DNA from 2 places in the Aquitalea sp. ASV11 genome. Region 1 is predicted to be linked to the other one. Evidence: riboswitches for the same ligand, from Rfam matches in the RefSeq annotation. Region 1 holds a riboswitch; the other holds the start of a gene.
The links. A riboswitch is a leader RNA that binds a small molecule or an ion and turns the genes downstream of it on or off. The one in region 1 is predicted to bind thiamine pyrophosphate.

Region 1 (10,066 bases):
GCATAGTAGTAGGGGCATACCCGGTGGCGCCGGGTTTGCGAGTGAGTCTGTCCCGTTGCAATCTGCGGCTTTAATCGTGCATCAAGCCAGGCCTGGGCAATTTGCCCAGGCCCTTTTTTTGTCTGCATATTGCTGCAATGCTCCGCCAGTTTCCCGCCGTGTTGCTGGCTGCCAAGCGCCATCAGGCAGGCCTCAAGGTTCTTGGGCAGGTGTTTCTCCGGCAATCGCCTTGCTTGCCTTTCACGTGAGAAAAGCCTTAGCCGCTGCGTTAGCAAGAGGCGCTGGACTGAAGTTTGTGCAGCTGTTGCTCCAGCGCCACCACGCGCAGCGTCAATTCATGCTCGGTAGTGAAATCGGAAATGATGCCGTACCAGGCCAGCACCTCGCCTTGTTCGTTCAGTGATGGAAAGGCACGGCTGCGCATCCAGCGCCAGCTGCCATCCGGCCACAAAATGCGGAATTCAATCAGAAACGGCTGCTTGCTGGGCAGGTGCTTCAGCCAGGTTTCGCGTACACGAACCCGGTCGTCGGGATTCATGCGTGCCAGCCAGCAAGCGTGACGCTCCTGATAACTGGCATCTGCCGGGCAATCGACGAATTCACCCATATAGTCAACCAGCCCGTCGCAATTGGCGCGCCAGGTGACATTCGGGCCCAGCTCCAGCACAGTCCGGAAGTGGGTTTCGCTTTGCCGCAGCTGCTTTTCCGCTTCTACACGACTGGTAATGTCCACCAATACCAAGGACACACCCAGCGGAAGTTGCTGGGCATCGACAATGCGTTGATGGGCGATCAGGAAGGCAGTACCGCTGGGTTGATGGCGGTACTCGGTGGTTTCACAGACTTCACCCGCCATGACCCGCACCAGCACCGCCATCAGGTTGGGGGTCATTTCATGGCCGAATATCTGGCTGGCCGACTTGCGCAGAATGTAGTCCAGCTCTACACCCAGATAGCGGGCCAGCAGCTGGTTGGCACTGACAATGCGCATCTGGCAATCGATGAAGCACAAGCCAACCGGGGAGTCCTGGTACAGCGCTTCCAGCTGGTGCAGGCGCTGGAAGGGCGACAGGTCCAGCGTGGTCTGGGTTGGTTCTACGCCCCATTGCTGCAACAGCTGCAAGGCTTGTGCCGCCGGCACCGCCGGTGACCACAAAAAGCCCTGTCCGGCATCGCAACCCAGTTTGCGCAGTACGGCGGCCTGTTCCGTGCTTTCCACGCCTTCGGCGACAACGGTCAGCCCCAGGCTTTGGCCAAGCCCCAGCACGGCAGTCACGATCCGCAGCGATTGCGTATCGCTGCTTAAGGCCGCCACGAAACTGGCATCGATCTTCAGCTCATCAAACGGTAGTGAATTCAGCCGGGTCAGACTGGAATAACCGGTGCCAAAATCGTCCAGCGACAGCGCCATGCCGTGTCGTTTGAGGTCATCCAGCACCTGCTGCACGGAGGCGTTATCGTGGAACAGCTCGCTTTCGGTGATTTCAATCACCACCCGTGACAAGGGAAAACCACTGCTACCTACAGTGTCCAGCAGGTCGCTCACCAGTGTCGGTAACAAAAACTGGCTGGGTGCCAGGTTGAATGCCAGCGAGAATTGACCCGGCCAGCTTGCAGCCACATGGCAGGCCTCGCCCATCAGTTGCAGCAGCAGGGCATGCAACATGCCGCTGCGCTCGGCCAGCGGAATGAAAATGGCAGGGGAGACACGTCCATATTGCGGGGAGTTCCAGCGCGCCAGCACCTCGAAGCCACAAACGTGCCCGTTGACCAGATTCAACTGGGGCTGGAAGGCTGGCCAGAATTCACCAGCCGCCAGGCCATGCCGCAAGGCGGCTTCGGATACATTGTCGGTCACATTATCTCCCCGTTCTTCCTCCGCAGTGTGAGGACGTGAGAAACCACAGCATCATCAAAGTATTCTATGGTAATTGACTACTTTACGTGAGCTTGATTGTGAGGTGGGACGGTGGCGTATTTGAATCATGCATCGGGCGGTGGAGCAGCAGGGGGGAGTCCGCTTCGGTGCTGACTCACTGTCCGGTCATTCCTGTCATCTTCACCATCACAGTAAAACAGGTTGTATCCGCTAACGCGGATGGTGATTTGGATGCCGCTTCCGCGCGGCGGACGGGAAAGAGGGCTTGCCTGGCCAAGCCCTCCTTCACCTCCAAGGCCACCCCACAAGCATGGCCTGCGGCTACCCGACAGGGCCCGACCGGGGCGAGGCGCGCCTGAACTCGCGATTTGCTAACGTCAAATCGCTCAAACAGGGCAGGCGCTTAAGACCTCGCCCCGTTCACCCGTCGGCATGCTTGACGGGGCCCAAGGGTCGCGTTGGTGCGGTGAAACGTCAAGCAATGTGGGGGCTTCGTGTGCCGAGTCAGAACTACTGCAAAGTGGAACTTCTGCTTTCGACCCGAAGCAGACATCCTAAGAGATTTGTCTTTTCACTATTTAGTCAAATATCTTTACTTCAAAATGCATTGAGTAATAATCATTGCCATTTCCTGAACGTGCGCACACTCAAAGTCCTGACACGGCATTGAATAAGAATCCCCATCGTTTAATCTTACCAGTAGTAATGCATATGTTTTTTTTCTGAAAAATATCTTCTTAATATCAACCTCGACAGAGGCAATCATATCTAATCGGATTCGCCAGAATAATTGATCATTTCTTGCGGCGATAAGCTCTTTCTGATTTAACGTGAGCCTAGTTACCATCTTTCTTTTTTCAAAAATGGATTCACCCTGAAGCAGAAACGTACCATCGGACGCTGATATAAATGAAGTTGGGGTATCATTTCTTGGCTTCTTATTGGCCAACCCCATTAAGAACACAGCCAATGACAGTGTCGGTGCAATGCCATTCCACAACCTAAAAACTATCGATAGTAGTGCAATCGTCCAAAAAAATATGCTTGCGATTCGCAATAGCGTTCTTATTGTTTTATTTGGCGCTAGTGATAGTATTTTAGACCAGTTCAAAATTAAAACTCCGCATTAAGCTTTTTAACACCAACCCTAAGTCTGCATTTTTTATTTTAAGGAATAATTGGTATGCATCGAGGGTGCGGCTATCTGGCCGATAGCAGTCTGATATCAATGTCTTCAATCGACCCTGAGCGGCCTCTCTTTTTCTTATGTCTACAGTCACAATTCTCATACTTCACATTTTTTATATATTTTTATTGCAAGCTGCCTAATGGATCGTGCTGCTAAAATCTCCTGCCTGCTCAGTACTGCTGAGTAAGGCCCGATCAGTGTTCGAGAGGTATCTCTGTATCCGGAATATATCAGGTCTATTATTTTGTCATTTGGCTTCATTTTTAAATAGTTGACATTGTAATTTTCACCCCAAAATTGACAGAGTTTTAGTGCAATGTATTTTTCAGGGCCAAATTGAGCCATAAATTCTTCTTCGTTTTTTGCGGGTATATTTTTTTCAAAGAAAACGGCAGCCTCCCTTTTTATTTTTGCACTAGCGTATTTAATATGGATTGCCATCAGTATGAATATAATGAGAAGTATCCATGGAATGGGCGTGCCATAAGCAACAATAAAAATATATATAAAAAATAAACACAGAGATATCAATACGAGCAGCATTAAGTCAAGTCCTTTTTTTATTTGGCTGTGTCTAATTGGACCAATACCAAGCAAAGAATTGCAAATGGTTTTGAATGAAAATTGAAATTAATATGGCCACTTGCACAACTAATGAAATGCCAACAGTGTCAACTGTTGGCCGACATCAGCCATTTTAGCTCAATGGCATTAACATATCCTTAGCCTACATCAGCACTCCATCTACACCGTACTTCTCTACCGCAAGCACCGTACCAACGCGCTCTTGGGCCCCATCAAGCATGCCGACGGGTGGCGCTGCTGCGGTTTTAAGCGGCTGGCTGTCTGAGCGATTGGACGATAGCCAATCGCGAGTTCCAGCCGTGCCGCAGCAGTGTCAGGCCCCGGAGGGGAGCCGCAGGCCATGCTTGCCGGGGTGGCCTTGGAGGTGAAGGAGGGCTTGGCCAGGCAAGCCCTCCTTCCCGTCTGCCGCGCGGAAGCGGCACTCAACACATCATCCGCGTTTGCGGATGCAAAACCCTGTGATTTCCGCCACTGTTACTCGCACCGAGGCGGAACGCCCCTGTAACTCCGGGGCTTCCGCCCTACGGACTGGTACTTTGCCAAAGCCATGCGTGGTGAGGATTTTTCTGGCAAGGCGCAGGCATGTGCCCGGAGGTGTCAGCGGTAAATCCTAAACGCTGACATACCTGCACGTCTTGCCAGTGTTTGCGGCGGTCCTTACCCTTGTTCTCCTGTTGTCAGGTTCTTAGTCTTGGCCTCCTGTGCGTAACAACACAGCATGGGTCTGGCGACCCTGGCATATGGCACGCAGCTGCTCCGGTAGTTGCTTGTTGCACTCGTGTACCTTCATGTCTTCAATGGCGGGCCGGGTGGGGAGACCTTACGGTCTGCCGGGTCCATGTGCCGGTTCGCCAGCCCCGCTTTGGCTTGCCACCCGTCTGGCGATGGGGGGGCAATGACTCGTTTGCCACATGGAGCTTCTGACATGAAAAAAGCACCACCTCTCAGTAGTACCTCCCCGCCCATCCAGTTCCGCTTCAACAAGAAAACCCTTGGTGTCTTTCCATTGGCACAAGGCCCGCGCTTTGTCGCGGCCGATATCGCCAAACTGCTCAAATACCGGGATGAAACCGCCCTGCAAACCGCACTGGGCAAGAAGGCTGGTTGCCTGCTGACGCCCGCCAGTGGCCCGGCCCTGCTTACCCTGAGCGAAACAGAACTGCGCGATGTACTGCGCACCTGCGGCAAACCACAGGCGCAACAACTGCAAGGCTGGCTGGACGACACCCTGCTACCCATCTTGCGCAAAGGCACACACGCTGATCAGGACAAGCTGCAACTGGCCTACGCACTGGCCGGTGAGGCGGCGCGGCAGGTGGGGCAGGCGGTGTGGGAGTCGGTATTGGCGGGGGAGGCGGACTGGCAGCAGTCGCGCTGGCTGATTTCCCTGCACTATCAGATGGAGCAGGGACAGCGGCGGCCATCCGGCAAAACAATGGCCTTGCAGGCCGAGGTGAGTACGCTGACGGCCTTGGCCGATGGCGTGGCCCAGGCGGGGCCGCTGCCGGTGAGTACCCGCGAGCTGGTCAAACTGGCGGCAGCTTGCCATTTGCGCCTGGCCGAGCGCATGCAAAAGCAGGCGCTGCGGGCTTAGGCGCGTAGCAGCGGCAGCCGGCCAAAGCGCTGGCCGAACAGGCTGGTGGCGTCTTTCCCCCACCAGTCTTGCACCACGGTGCTGTACAGCTGGCGGAAGTCGATGGCGTAGGGCAGGTTGCCATCGGTCAGCCCGGCCAGCGGGGCGGTCTGGCCGTACAGGCCGCCCTTGACGCGTCCACCCAGCAGGAAGTGGCTGTTGGCGGTGCCGTGGTCGGTGCCGCGATTGCCGTTTTCGCGCGGGCGGCGGCCAAATTCGGCATAACTCAATACCAGGGTGTCGTCCCAGCGGCCTTGCGCCTGCATGCGGGTTTTGAGCAGGGCCAGGCCGTCGGCCAGTTCGCCCAGCAGGCGGGCCTGGGTGGGCTGCTGGTTGCCGTGGGTGTCAAAGCCGGTAAGGGTGATGCGCGCCACGGCAATGCGGGTGCCGTTTTGCAGGATATCAGCCAGGGTGTTGATGGCCTGGGCAAAGCCGCCGACTGCTTTGGGGGGAGCGGTGGGGGCGTCGGCCGGGTTGGCTGGTGGTTTCATCACCGGTTGTTGCAGGGCGCTGGCGGCGGTGCGGATGTCGCCTTCCACTTTCAGGATGTGGGACAGCGCGCTGCTGTGCGCGCCGGCTTGCTGGTCGGCCGCCAGCTTGGCTTGCCGGGCAAAGTCTTGCGGATTGTTCAGCACTACGGCACGGGCACCGCCATCCAGCGGGCCCAGGTTCTGGCTGGACAGTACCACGCCATCGGCAGCAAAACCGGGCGGGGTGGGCTGGCTGCGAAACAGCCGGGTGAGCCAGCCTTCGCCCAGATACTGATTGCTGGCCGAGGCGGTTTCCCAGATTTCGATGGAGCGGAAGTGGGACAGATTGGGCTCCGGGTAGCCTACGCCTTGCAGCACGGCTACTTCCTGCTTTTGCCATAGCGGCAGCAGGCTTTGCATGGCCGGGTGCAGGCCCACTTGTTCGCTCAGTTGCAGTACTTGCGGGCGGGCAATGGCTATGCTGGGGCGCAGGCGGTAATAGTCGTCACTGACGTAGGGGATGACGGTGTTCAGCCCGTCATTGCCGCCCTTGAGTTCCACCAGCACCAGCAGGCGCTGGTAGCCGGCCGGGGCCAGTGCATAGCTGAGATTGGGCAGTACCGATACCAGCAGGCCGGCACTCATGGCTTTGAGAAATTCGCGGCGTTGAAACATGGCAGTTTCCTTAATGGGCGGTTCAGTGCACCTGGTAGGCCGGGTCCAGCAATAGCGGGGCAATGGCCTGGGCACCATTCATGTCGGCCGGCAGTGGCTGGGCGGGGGGCACGGCCAGCAGCAGGCGTGTGGCATCGGCAGCAGTGTTGACGTGGTAGATGGCGGCCCATTCGTCCGGTTGCAGCTTGATGGGACGCAGACCAGCCTGCACCAGGCGGCGGATACGGGCTTCGCGGCCACGTTGTTCGTCCATCTGGCCATCGGCCATGACAAAGCTGTTGCGGATGGGGGCGGCGTCGTGGCTCAGGCGGTCGAGAAACTGTTTGCGGGTGAGCAAGGTGGTGCTGTTGATCCAGCTATCGCCACCGGGCCAGCCCTTGACATTGGGCGGATTGAACACGTCCTGCCCCAGCTGGCGGTTAAGTCCGGCCAGCGCACGCCAGTCCGGCGGAGTGAGGTCGAAGGTCACCAGTGTGCCCACGGTCAGTTCCACCGGCGATTTCACCAGCTGGCCCTGGCTGTTCCAGAAAGCCGGGGTGAGCAGCATGGCGCGCAGCAGCGGGCGGATTTCGTAATTGTCACGGTAGAACAGCGCGGACAGGCGCTGGATGTCGGCCTCGTTCGGTGTGGGGGAAACCAGGTATTTCCACAGCTTGAGGGTGACAAAGCGGGCGGTTTGCGGCTGGCGCAGCAGCATGTCCAGCACGTCGTCGCCATCAAAATTCCCTTGCTGGCCAAAGATGGTCTTGTCGCCGTTGTCATGCAGGTTCGGCCGGTAGACAAACTGGAAGTCCTTGTCCAGCGACCAGCCGGTAAAGGCGCGGGCGGCTTCGCGGATGTCCTGCTCGCTGTAATGGCCTTCGCCCAGGGTGAACAGTTCCATCACCTCGCGGGCAAAGTTTTCATTGGGCTGGCCCTTGCGATTATTCACTGTGTCCAGGTAGCGCATCATGGCCGGGTCGCGGGCGATGGCGTGCAATAGCTGGCCGAAATTGCCCACCGCCTGCTTGCGCAGCAAAACATTCTGTTGATACATCAGCTGTGGCACACCCACCTTGTCCAGGCCGGAAACAAGATGGTTGTGCCAGAAAAGGGTCATTTTTTCGGTCAGCGGGCTGGGGCTGATGCGCATTTCTTCCAGCCACCAGCCACGCAGTTCCAGCGCGTGTTCATTGCGCTCTTTTTGCAGCGCTTTCTTTTCGTCTTCAGTCAGATTGGGCTTGCCTGGTCGTTCAAACGGTTCGTTGACCCAGGCGGGCGGGGGGGTGAGGGCGGTGTAGCTGACGTGATCGAGCAGCCGGTCCACCGCCTGCTGGCGGCTGAGCGGTGCATACAGGGCAATTTGCGCCGGATTTGCCCCGAAACCGGTACGGGACAGCAAATGACGCGCACCGGCCTCGCCGATGCCGGCCCAGGCTTGCAGCGGCAGCATGGCAAGCAGAAGCAGACGGATGACAATGTTCACGGATGGCCTCGCAGCAAAAACCGGCCCGCAACACGGCGCGGTAGCTGCTGCCAGTGCTGCGGGGTGCGGTAAGAATGGGCTGGCGGGCGGCCAGCCCATGGCTGGATTTTACTTGCCGATTTCCTTGCTGACCGTGTTTTCTTCCTGGTTCAGGGTTTTTTGTTCCTGCTTGGTGATGTGGCCGTGGTTCTGGCGGGCATCGGCACGTTCCTGGCGGCGGATGGCACGGTCTTGCTGGTGCAGTTCGTGTGCTTGTTGCTTGCTGATTTCGCCTTCCTTGCGTTCCTGGTGGATGCGCTTGTCCTGATTGGCCAGGCGGTGGTTCACTTCGGCGCGGCGCGGGTGCTGTTTTTGCCATTCGGTTTCGGCCGATGCGGTGGCGGACAGGCTGGCGAAGGTGACGGCGGACAGGCTGATCAGCATGATGCGGGTAGTCAGTTTCATGGTGGTGCTCCTTCGGGTTATCTGGTGATTCGGGTTGAACAAGCGTGCTGTTGTTGTGAATTCATCATGGCGGGAAAGTGTGTACAATCCATTGTTTGTTGGCGGCAGGGTGTTAATTTTCGTGAAAAACGGGTAACGCCTTGTAAGCGAACATGTCGGCAGGTATCTGAAGGATGCCGCCAATCACCAGGGGTGCCCCGCGCGGGCTGAGAAACACCCTAGAACCTGAACTGGATAATGCCAGCGGAGGGAGCGTGATGCAGAAGGCCAACCCGTCTGTTGTTTCGCTTGCTCCGGCGATTGCGCTTTGTCGCACGGAGAATGTCATGCAATTGTTCAAAACCACCACCTTGCTGGCCGCGCTGCTGGCCGCAGGCCTGTCCCACGCTGCCGAGTTGCGCGTACTCACGCATAGTTCTTTTGCCGTGGCCAAGCCGCTGCTGGCCGAGTTCGAAAAGCAGAACGGCGTCAAGCTGAGCATCATCAAGGCGGGGGACGCCGGGGAGATGGTCAACAAGCTGATCCTCACCCGCGCCAACCCGATTGCCGACGTGGTGTACGGCATCGACAACACCCTGATTGGCAAGGCTGAAACTGCCGGTGTGCTGCTGCCGATGAGCGACAAGGGCGGCGCGGTGTCGCTGCCCGGTGCAGTGAGCATCGATTACGGCTATGTCACGCTCAACTACGACAAAGCCTGGTTTGCCAAAAAGCAGCTGCCGCTGCCCAAAACACTGGATGACCTGACCCGCCCGGCCTACAAGGACCTGCTGGTGGTAGAAAACCCTGCCACCTCCAGCCCTGGCCTGGCATTCTTGCTGTCCACCATTTCCGCCATGGGCGAAGCCAAGGCCATGGCCTTCTGGGGCAAGCTGCGCGATAACGGCGTGAAGGTGAGCAAGGGCTGGACCGAAGCCTATTACACCGATTTCTCCCGCAATGGCGGTGCCCGCCCCATCGTGGTGAGCTATGCCACCAGCCCGGCGGCGGAAGTGTTCTACAGCAAGGAAAAGCTGACCGCCTCGCCGACCGGCAACCTGTTGTTGCCTGGTGCCGTGTTCCAGCAAGTGGAAGGTGCGGCGCTGGTGAAAGGCGGCAAGGAAGCGGCGCTGGCGCGCAAGTTTGTTGAATTCCTGCGCTCGGACGCGGTGCAGAAGGATATTCCCACCAGCATGTGGATGTACCCGGTGCAGCCGGGCATCGCGCTGGATCCGGTATTCCAGCATGCGGAAAAACCGACGGCGCACACCACGCCGGATAGCCGCCAGATTGCCGCCAAAACCACCGCCTGGGTAGGCAAGTGGACCCGCATCGTGCTGAAGTCCGGCCAGTAATGCAGCCACTTATACCTCCAGCCAGTACCGTGCCGGACATCGTCAGCCCGCGACTGATCCTGCGTCATCTGACGCCGGACATGCTGCGGGCCAGCATGCAGGCGCGGCTGGCCGAAGCAGCACGCTGGCTGGGCGCGCCCTTGCCCATCAGCTGGCTGGAGGAAGCGGCAGTGATGTCGCTGCGGCTGGACCAGATGGAAAACGAGCCGGACTACGCGCCATGGTCGATGCGCGCCATGCTGTTGCGCGAAACCGGCCAGCTGGTGGGGCATATCAACTTTCATACCTGTCCGGGCCACCCTTACCTGAAGGGGCGCGGTGATGTGGAGCTGGGCTATACCGTGCTGCCCGCCTTCCGGCGTCAGGGCTATGCCACCGAAGCCTTGACCGCC
Region 2 (10,066 bases), on a different contig from region 1:
CTGTTCTGGCTGCTGACGGGCATCCAGCGGATGGTGTCGCGGCCATGGGCGGCCAGCCAGGCATTTACCTGCGAGAAATGCCGACAGCCGTGAAAGCCGCGGCTGGCGGATAGCGGCGAGGGATGCGCTGCAGTCAGTACCAGGTGGCGGCCGGTATCAATCCGCTCGGCCTTGGTCTGTGCCCAGTTGCCCCATAGCAAGAATACACAGCCGGGGTTTTGCTGGTTGACCGCATCAATCAGCGCGTCGGTGATGGCCTGCCAGCCCAGCTTGCCATGGCTGCCTGCCTTGTCCATTTCCACGGTCAGCAGGCTGTTGAGCAATAACACCCCCTGTTCGGCCCAGTGTGTCAGGTCGCCACTGGCCGGCATGCCACCACCCAGGTCTGCCACCAGTTCCTTGTAAATATTGCGCAGGCTGGGCGGAATACGCACGCCGGGCGGAACCGAAAAGGACAGGCCCATCGCTTCTCCTGCTCCGTGGTAAGGGTCCTGCCCCAGAATCACCACCTTGATGTCAGCCGGCGCCATGGTGCGCAGGCTGTTGAAAATGAGCGGCTGCGGCGGAAACAGCGTTTTGCCCTGACTGGCTTGTTGTTGCAGTTGCTGGTCGATCTGGCGCAGGCGGGCAAAGATGTCCGGCGTATTGAGGACCGCTTCCCAGGCCGGGTGTACCGGGGCCAGGGCCGGAGCAAGATAGGGGAGGGATTGCTGACTCAAAACGGATTCCATTTTGTCGATTGATTGCCGGTTTGGATGGGGCAAACAGGGGACGGTTCCAAAACAAAAGCCATTCCCGCTGGCAGGAATGGCTTGCTTGTGCTGCGATCTGTTGCTGCTGTCTGTACCGGACTGTCCGGCTCAGTAATGCGCCATGCCCGGGTCTACATCATTGGCCCAGGCTTCCACGCCACCTTGCAGGCTCAGCACCTGTTCGAAACCGGCATTGGCCAGATACAGGCCAACCTGGAAGCTGCGTACGCCATGATGGCAGACGGTGACAATCGGCTGGTCATCCGGCAGTTCGCTCATGCGCAGCGGAATCAGGTTCATCGGGATGTGCAGCGAACCGGCAATGCTGGCCAGCTGCACTTCCCAGTCCTCGCGCACGTCCAGCAACAACGGCTGTGCTGCCGTGCTGTCGGCGCGCCAGGCGGCCAGGTCGCGGGCGGAGATCTCGCGAATCATCAGAATACGAAACGTTCCGGCTCGATGGCTTCAGCCTTGGCCAGACGGGAAATACAGGTTTCGAACAGATTGGTTTCGCTGAAAGCGGACTCGCTGACGCGCTTGATCAGCTTGCAGCTCATGGCCGGCAGGTCACCCACCACCACAATCATGCGGCCACCTACAGCCAGCTGGGCTTTCAGGGTTTCCGGCACCACCGGCAGCGAACCACCCACCACGATCACGTCGAACGGGGCTTGTTCCTTCAGGCCATCCAGGCCGTTGCCTTCCACCAGGGTGACATTGCCGATGCCGGCTTTTTTCAGGTTGGCGGCAGCCGCTTCGCGGGTGGTGGCATTAATCTCGACGCTATATACGTGGCGGCCCAGCTTGGCCAGCAGGGCGGTCAGGTAACCGGCGCCGGTGCCGACTTCCAGAATCTTGTCTTGCGGCTGTACGGCGACATCCTGTGCCAGACGTGCTTCCAGCTTCGGTTGCAGCATCTTGCCGCCATTGGGCAGCGGCAGTTCGGTGTCGACAAAGGCCAGCTGGCGCTTGTCGGCAGCGACGAAATCTTCGCGTTTCACGTGAAACAGCAGGTCCAGAATCTTGGGGTCAAGTACGTCCCACGGACGAATCTGCTGCTCGACCATGTTGAAACGGGCATTTTCAAAATCCATCAGCTTACTCCGAAGGGCTGGCTGCCAGCAGCAGTCAATCGGTATCCCGAAAAACCGGCCGCCCGGACAGCGTGTCATGACGATAACTTGCGATTATCCCACATTTACCTTACCTTCACAGCATCGCTAGGGGTCCTGTGCGCTGTGTTGTGGTGTCCATATCCAGTCTGATTGTGGAATGTTGCCGCTTCATGTTGCATGGGTGAGAAATACCCTTGGAACCTGACCCGGTTAATCCCGGCGTAGGGAAGCGTCATCTGCTTGGTTTTCACCCCTTCCTTGCAGCCGGTCTTGCCGGATTTCGCTCCTTGCGCCGTTTCATCGCATGGAGGAAACCCGATGAACGCGCCCACCAAACTCAACGAAGCGATGACGGTAGATACTGCCGCCATCCAGCCGCTGCCCAATTCCCGCAAGATTTACGTGCAAGGCAGCCGTGACGACATCCGCGTGCCGATGCGCGAAATCAGCCAGAGCGACACTCCCACCCAGTTTGGTGGCGAGCAAAACCCGCCCATTTATGTGTATGACACCAGCGGTATTTATTCCGACCCGGCCGCCAAGATCGACATCCAGAGCGGCCTGCCTGCCTTGCGCGCTGCCTGGATTGCCGAACGAGCCGACACCGAGCAGTTGGCCGGCCTGTCCAGTGAATATGGCCGTGCCCGCGAGGCCGACAGCAAGCTGGACGACCTGCGCTTCAACCTGACACGCAAGCCGCGTCGCGCTTTGCCGGGCAAGAATGTCAGCCAGATGCACTATGCGCGCCAGGGCATCATCACCCCGGAAATGGAATACGTTGCCATCCGCGAAAGCCTGAACCGCAAGGCCTATATCGAGAGCCTGCAAGCGGCAGGTGGCAAGAACGCCAAACTGCTGGAACTGATGACCCGTCAGCATGCCGGTCACAGCTATGGCGCTGCACTGCCGGAAGAAATCACCCCGGAATTCGTGCGCCAGGAAGTGGCCTCTGGCCGCGCCATCATTCCGTGTAACATCAACCACCCGGAATCCGAGCCGATGATCATCGGCCGTAACTTCCTGGTGAAAATCAACGGCAATATCGGCAATAGCGCGGTAACGTCGTCCATTTCCGAAGAAGTGGACAAAATGACCTGGGGCATCCGCTGGGGTGCCGACACCATCATGGATTTGTCCACCGGCAAGAACATCCATGAAACCCGCGAGTGGATTCTGCGCAACTCGCCGGTACCCATCGGCACGGTGCCCATCTACCAGGCGCTGGAAAAGGTGAATGGCAAGGCCGAAGACCTGACTTGGGAAATCTTCAAGGACACGCTGATCGAGCAGGCCGAGCAGGGGGTGGACTACTTCACCATCCACGCCGGTGTGCTGCTGCGCTATGTGCCGCTGACTGCCAACCGCATGACCGGCATCGTGTCGCGCGGTGGTTCCATCATGGCCAAGTGGTGTCTGGCGCATCACCAGGAAAACTTCCTGTACACCCATTTCGAAGAGATTTGCGAAATCATGAAGGCCTACGACGTGGCCTTCAGCCTGGGCGACGGCCTGCGTCCGGGCAGCGTGTGGGATGCCAACGATGCCGCCCAGCTGGGTGAACTGAAAACCCTGGGCGAGCTGACGCAGCTTGCCTGGAAACACGATGTGCAGGTGATGATTGAAGGCCCCGGCCATGTGCCGATGCAGCTGATCAAGGAAAACATGGACAAGGAACTGGAGTGGTGCCACGAAGCGCCGTTCTACACCCTGGGCCCGCTGACCACCGACATCGCTCCGGGTTACGACCACATCACTTCCGCCATTGGCGCAGCGCAGATCGGCTGGTATGGCACTGCCATGCTGTGCTACGTCACCCAGAAGGAACATCTGGGCCTGCCCAACAAGGATGACGTCAAGGAAGGCATCATCACCTACAAGCTGGCCGCCCATGCCGCCGACCTGGCCAAGGGCCACCCCGGCGCGCAGATTCGCGATAACGCCCTGTCCAAGGCGCGTTTCGAATTCCGCTGGGAAGACCAGTTCAATCTGGGCCTGGACCCGGACAAGGCGCGCAGCTTCCATGACGAAACCCTGCCCAAGGACAGTGCCAAGGTGGCGCACTTCTGTTCCATGTGCGGCCCGCATTTCTGCAGCATGAAAATTACCCAGGACGTGCGCGAATTCGCCGCCCAGCAGGGCATCAGCGATGAAGCCGCGCTGCAGAAGGGCATGGAAGTGAAGTCGGTGGAGTTTGTGAAGGGGGGAGCCAAGCTGTACGACAAGATCTGATCCTGTTCATCACCTGACTTATCCACAGGTCTGGAAAAAACGGCAGCTGCGGCTGCCGTTTTTTGTGTCCGGGTTTTATCCACAACCATCGACGATGCGCGCAGCCTGCTGCTGGTGTTGAATCTGGATTGCAAGAAAGAGTCGCGATTGCTGGACTTGCTGGTGTGCAGAATCAAATCCTTTTAATTTCAATGTATTGATGAATCAAGGCTGACTGTGGATAAATGACAGCTCTGCATCTTGCTGTGGATAAGCAGCTCGCCACTTTGCAAAGTGGTTCCATCCATCTTGTGTTCACTGGCTCTGCTCAAGGAGCCATAAGCCGTGCAGCATAAAGGCTTATCCACAGGAGAGTGCCATGACCCAAGCCGTTTCCATCCGCCCGCTTGCCGCCGACGATTTTGCTGCCTGGCTACCCTTGTGGCAGGGCTATCTGGATTTTTATCACAGCAGCCAGAGCAAAGCAGATACCGCCATTACCTGGCAGCGCTTTCTCGATGCGGCCGAACCGATGCAGGCCTGGCTGGCCTGGCAGGGTGAGCGCGCGGTGGGCCTGGTGCATACGGTATTGCATCGCAGTAGCTGGACGCCGGGCAATTACTGTTATCTGCAGGATTTGTATGTACAGCCTGATGTGCGCGGCACGGGGGCCGGGCGGGCGCTGATCGAGCAGGTGTATGCCTATGCGGCAGATGCCGGCTGCAGCCGGGTGTACTGGCTCACCCATGAAAGCAATGCCACGGCGCGCCAACTGTACGACCGGCTGGCGGAAAACCTGGGTTACATCCAGTACCGCAAACAGGTGGGCTGAGGCTGGAGTGCCGGCTGCGATGCGATTATGCTGATGGCCTCACCACCAAGGAAATGGTCATGATCAACGTCAGCATTCTCTATCCGTATAGCGCAACTGCCCGTTTCGATTTCGACTACTACCTGCAACAGCACATGCCGCTGGCCAGCAAGCTGCTGGCCCCGGCCTTGCTGGACATGCGGGTGGAGAAGGGCATCAGCGGCAGTGAGCCGGGCAGTACCCCCAGTTTCACCGCGCTGTGCCAGTTGCAGTTTGAATCGGTGGAGTCGTTTCTGGGTGCTTTCATGCCGATCGCGGAACAACTGCAGGGCGATATCGCCAATTACACCGATATCACGCCGCAGATCCAGTACAGCGAAATCCTGCTGGGCTAGTTTGTTTCAAGATAAGCGGCCAGTTCGCCCGGCCCTTGCTGCAACACCAGCCGTGGCGTGCCATGCCAGGCGGCCAGTTTGTGCAGCATGGCTGCCAGATCGCGACATAGCTGCGCGGCGGGCCTGATGCCGGGTTCCAGGTACAGATTCCTGATTTCAAACACGCCCTGCTGACGGTGGGCCTTGGCATCCATGCGCCCCACCAGCCGGCCACGGTTGAGCAGTGGCAGCACGAAATAGCCAAAGCGGCGCTTGGCGGCCGGGGTGTAGCATTCAATGCGGTAATCGAAGCCGAACAATTCGCTGGCGCGCTTGCGGTCCCATACTACCGGGTCAAACGGCGACAGCGCGGCGGTATGAGTGGATTTGAGCTTCCCTGCCGCAGCCTGTTGCAGCTCGGCCTGCAGGCTGTGATGGACGAAAACATCGTGCTGCCAGCCTTCGATGCGGGCGGGAATCAGCTCCCCCTCATCCGCCAGCTGGTGTAGCAAAGCATCGTACTTGCCCCGACGCAGCCGGTAGTAATCTGCCACCCAGCCCGCCTTGACCACACCCAGCGCCCGGCAGCTGTTGCGCACCATGTCGCGCTGCGCTGTTTCCTGGCTGGGCAGGTCGCGCACATCGTCCCAGTCCGGCATCACCCGTTCTGCCACATCGTAAACGCGCTGAAAGCTGCGTCGCTCCTTCACCATCAACTGCCCCAGCGTGAACAGCACTTCCAGATGGCGTTTTTCCGGCTTCCAGTCCCACCAGCCATCCCCCTTGCCGCCACTGCGTTTGAAATCGGCAGAGCGCACCGGGCCGTGGGTGCGGATTGTCTGCAGCAGATCGTCAACGGCGGGCTGGTGTTGTTCCAGCCAGCGCTGCGGGTATTTCCAGCCCATTTGCGTTGGGTCCAGCATGCGGTGGCGCAGCAGGCGGTAATCCTCGCGTGGCACAAAGCATGCTTCGTGCGCCCAGTATTCGAACAGCTTGCCCGCTGCCAGGCAGTCATCCAGCCAGACGGGGTCGTACTGCCCCAGCCGGCTGAACAGCACCAGATAGGGGCTGCGCGCCACCACGCTGATGGTATCTATCTGCAGCAAGGCCATGCGCCGGATGGTGGCCAGCACATCGGCAGACGTGGCTTTGCGCCGTGCTGGCTGTAACAGCCCCTGGGCGGCCAGATGCAGAAGTCGTGTCTGGGCGAGTGAAAGATGCAGGGTCATGAGGGGCGGCGTAAGTGGTGGGTGAACACACTATATCAAGGCGGTGAAGGTGATGGGGCCCGTGCTGTTGGTGCTTTCCCATCTGTCGGTAGCAGGCAACAACCCTTGCGCTGCATGGGTGCAGTCTGCATTTGCGCATTGCATGCCGGTGTGAAATGGGGCCATCCTGCACCTCTGCACTGGAGCAAGAGGAAAACAAGATCATGGATACCGGCAAGCATCAGCTGGAACAACTATTCGCCCAGCTTGGGCTGGATAACGACGTCACCGCCATCAAGGTGTTTCTGGCCCGCCACTGGCTGGAGCCAGGCCAGGCATTACCCGAAGCAGCGTTCTGGAACCCGGCGCAGGCCGACTTTTTGCGTCAGGCGCTGGCCAGCGACGCCGAATGGGCCGAGGCAGTGGACGAACTGGCGGTATTGCTGAGCCAGAAATAAACCCTGGCAAGTCAATCAAGGCGGGCAGTGGCCAGACGGCGACTGCCCGCTTTTGCATGCTGCCCGCCGTGTCAGCTTCAGCGGGACAGGGCAAGTTGTACCGCACCGGCAGGTGGCTGCTGCTGACGCAGCGGCTGGCCGGCTTGCGGCAGGGTGAAATAGCTGATGGCAGCTTGCAGTTCGTGTGCCATTTGCTCCATGGCACTCGCAGAACTGGCGGTCTGATTGGCCGCGGTACTGGTTTCTTCCGACATCTGCGCCACTTGCTCCACATTGCTGGCAATGCCGCTACCGGCTGCCTGCTGTTCGGCCAGTGCCACCGAAATGGCACTCACCGACTGCTTGATGCTGTTCACATTGTCGTTGATGCGGCTGACCGTATCCCTTGCCTGACCAGCCTGACGCAGCCCGGCTTCCATGCGTTCCACCGTGGCGTGCACATTGTTGATCACCAGTTCGCTGCTCTCCAGCATTTCGCGGATCATGCTGCTGATTTCGGTGGTGGACTGGCCGGTGCGCTCCGATAGCTTGCGCACTTCGTCGGCCACCACGGCAAAACCACGGCCCTGTTCGCCGGCGCGGGCGGCTTCGATGGCGGCATTTAGCGCCAAGAGGTTGGTCTGGTCGGCCACATCGCGGATCATCGCCACCACATTGGAAATCTTTTGCGAGCGGTCGCCCATCAGGTCGGCCTGTTGCTGGGATTGTTGCGCCAGCTCGGCCACCGACTGGATGGTGCCCAGTGTTTCCACAATCACCTGTTCACCGGCTTCTGCCAGTTCGCCGGACATGCGGGCATCCTTGGCCACATCCTGGGAATTGTCGCTGACCGAGCAAATGCTGACCGACAACTGTTCCACCGAGGCGGACATGGAAGAGGCGGCCCGGGTTTGCTCTTCGGCACTGACCGCCACCTGTTCGGATGCGCTGGCCAGTTCGCTGGCATGCACGGTGAGCTTGCCGGTGATGCCGTCGATATGGCGCACCAGGCGTATCAGCTCTGTCTGCATGTGGGCCATGGACATCACGATGCTGCCCTGTCTGGCTTGATCTGTTTGCAGTTTTTCCGCCAGGTTGCCCTGGGCAATACGGCTGGCCAGCGCCACCACATCGCGCGGTTCCCCGCCCAGTTCCGCCAGCAGGCGGCGGATGATGATGGTGGCCACCACTGCGCCTGCGACAATGCCGGCGCACATCAGCAACAAGGACAGGATGGAAAACTGGTGGGCCTGCTGTTGGGATTTGGCAAAGTTTTCCGCTGCCACACGCAGTTGCAGGTCGATCAGCGCATCGATGCGGCTGGAGATGGGGTCGATGGCAGGGTAGAGGCTCTTGTCGACAAATTGCTGCAGCGCAGTCTGGTCGTGGCCTTGCACGATCTGGCGCAATTGCCGGATCTGTCCGTCGGCATTGTGCATGGCGGCTTCGGCTGCGTCGGCCAGGCCTTTTTCTTCGTCGGTCAGGTAGGTAGCCCGATAGCTGCCCCATTGCTGCTTCAGGGTGGCTTGCGCAGCGTCCAGACCGTGCAGGAAGTCGCTGTTGCTCATGCTGCCGGCGCGCAGTTTGTGGGCGGCATCGACAATGTTGACCGCATAGCTGTCACCAGCCTGTTTCAGCTGCTTCAGGCATACCACCCTGTCGTTGTAGGTGGTGGCAAAGTCGGTAAGGATATTCTGCTGGGTCAGCCAGCCAAAGCTGCCGACGCCCAGCGTAACCAGTTGCAACAACAGGATGAGGGCAAACAGTTTTTGCCCTATGGTGAGTCGGTCCAGCATGGTTAAACCCCTTGAAAGCAATGTGGCGCGGTGAGTGGTGTTATTGTGGTATTTAGTTTTAGCGGCCAGTTTCATGTCATGCCAAGTGCTGTTTTGGCTTTAAGTAAGCGCACTTAGTAAGCCTGCGCAGCATGTCATCAGCCTGTCATTTTCCTTGCATGTTTCCTCAACATGGCTCTCGCCTTGCAATATGTTGCTGCTATCTATAAGCCACTGATTACGTTATAATTCCGCCCCTTCCTGCCACTGGTATTGCTTGCAGGAAAGCCCTTTTTACAAGTCAGGAATCGTCATGAGTCTGTTGTCGCACCAGATCGAGCTGCTGTCCCCCGCCAAAACTGCCGAAATCGGCCGTGAAGCCATCCTGCATGGCGCGGATGCGGTGTATATCGGCGGCCCCGGTTTCGGTGCCCGGCATAATGCCAGCAACAGTCTGGAGGATATTGCCGGGCTGACGCAGTTTGCCCACCGCTACCATGCGCGCATTTTTGCCACGCTCAACACCATCCTGCATGACGCCGAGCTGGAAGCCGCGCGCAAGCTGATCTGGCAGCTGTACGACGCCGGAGTGGATGCGCTGATCATCCAGGACATGGGCATCCTGCAGATGGACCTGCCGCCCATCCAGCTGCATGCCTCCACCCAGTGCGATATCCGCGATGCCGACAAGGCGCGCTTTCTGGCCGATGCCGGCCTGTCGCAACTGGTGCTGGCACGGGAACTGAGCATTCCCGACATCAAGCGCATTGCCGCCCGCGTGGGCGATGCCGCTACCATCGAATACTTCATCCACGGCGCGCTGTGCGTGGCCTTCTCCGGCCAGTGCTACATCAGCCATGCCGACACCGGCCGCAGCGCCAACCGCGGTGATTGCTCGCAAGCCTGTCGCCTGCCTTACACCCTGACTGACAAGGACGGTGGTGTAGTGGCTTTCGACAAGCACTTGCTGTCGATGAAGGACAATAACCAGAGCAAGAACCTGGAAGCGCTGCTGGATGCCGGCGTGCGTTCGCTCAAGATCGAAGGCCGCTACAAGGACGTGAGTTATGTGAAGAACATCACCGCGCACTACCGTCTGCTGCTGGATGAAATCATCGAACGCCGCCCGGAACTGGCGCGCGCCTCCAGCGGCAGCAGCGAAATCTTCTTCGCACCGGACCCGGACAAGACCTTCCACCGTGGCAGCACCGACTACTTTGCCACCGGCCGCAAGATCGACATCGGCGCCTTTGATTCGCCCAAATTTGTTGGTGTGGCGCTGGGTGTGGTGCACAAGGTAGGGCCGGACTGGCTGGAGATTGCCACCCCGGAAACCATGAGCAATGGCGACGGCATCAACTTCATGAAAAAGCGTGAAGTGGTGGG

Region 2: another riboswitch for thiamine pyrophosphate. It lies ahead of thiC (phosphomethylpyrimidine synthase ThiC); the one in region 1 lies ahead of JHD62_RS09815 (thiamine ABC transporter substrate binding subunit).

Annotation. Positions count from the first base shown of each region.
Region 1 covers NZ_JAELUD010000024.1:927-10,992, reverse strand. Annotated here, with positions in the region: gene JHD62_RS09850 (EAL domain-containing protein) at 269-1,858, opposite strand; gene JHD62_RS09845 (hypothetical protein) at 2,472-2,990, opposite strand; gene JHD62_RS09840 (hypothetical protein) at 3,165-3,611, opposite strand; gene JHD62_RS09835 (hypothetical protein) at 4,579-5,247, shown strand; gene JHD62_RS09830 (DUF1501 domain-containing protein) at 5,244-6,431, opposite strand; gene JHD62_RS09825 (DUF1800 family protein) at 6,454-7,896, opposite strand; gene JHD62_RS09820 (hypothetical protein) at 8,005-8,340, opposite strand; TPP riboswitch at 8,519-8,610, shown strand; gene JHD62_RS09815 (thiamine ABC transporter substrate binding subunit) at 8,667-9,674, shown strand; gene JHD62_RS09810 (GNAT family N-acetyltransferase) at 9,674-10,066, shown strand, end outside.
Region 2 covers NZ_JAELUD010000029.1:8,944-19,009, forward strand. Annotated here, with positions in the region: gene ung (uracil-DNA glycosylase) at 1-719, opposite strand, end outside; gene JHD62_RS11060 (rhodanese-like domain-containing protein) at 861-1,190, opposite strand; gene JHD62_RS11065 (protein-L-isoaspartate O-methyltransferase) at 1,187-1,846, opposite strand; TPP riboswitch at 1,965-2,112, shown strand; gene thiC (phosphomethylpyrimidine synthase ThiC) at 2,186-4,096, shown strand; gene JHD62_RS11075 (GNAT family N-acetyltransferase) at 4,455-4,907, shown strand; gene JHD62_RS11080 (EthD family reductase) at 4,967-5,281, shown strand; gene JHD62_RS11085 (winged helix-turn-helix domain-containing protein) at 5,278-6,489, opposite strand; gene JHD62_RS11090 (DUF2789 domain-containing protein) at 6,645-6,926, shown strand; gene JHD62_RS11095 (methyl-accepting chemotaxis protein) at 7,004-8,701, opposite strand; gene JHD62_RS11100 (U32 family peptidase) at 8,994-10,066, shown strand, end outside.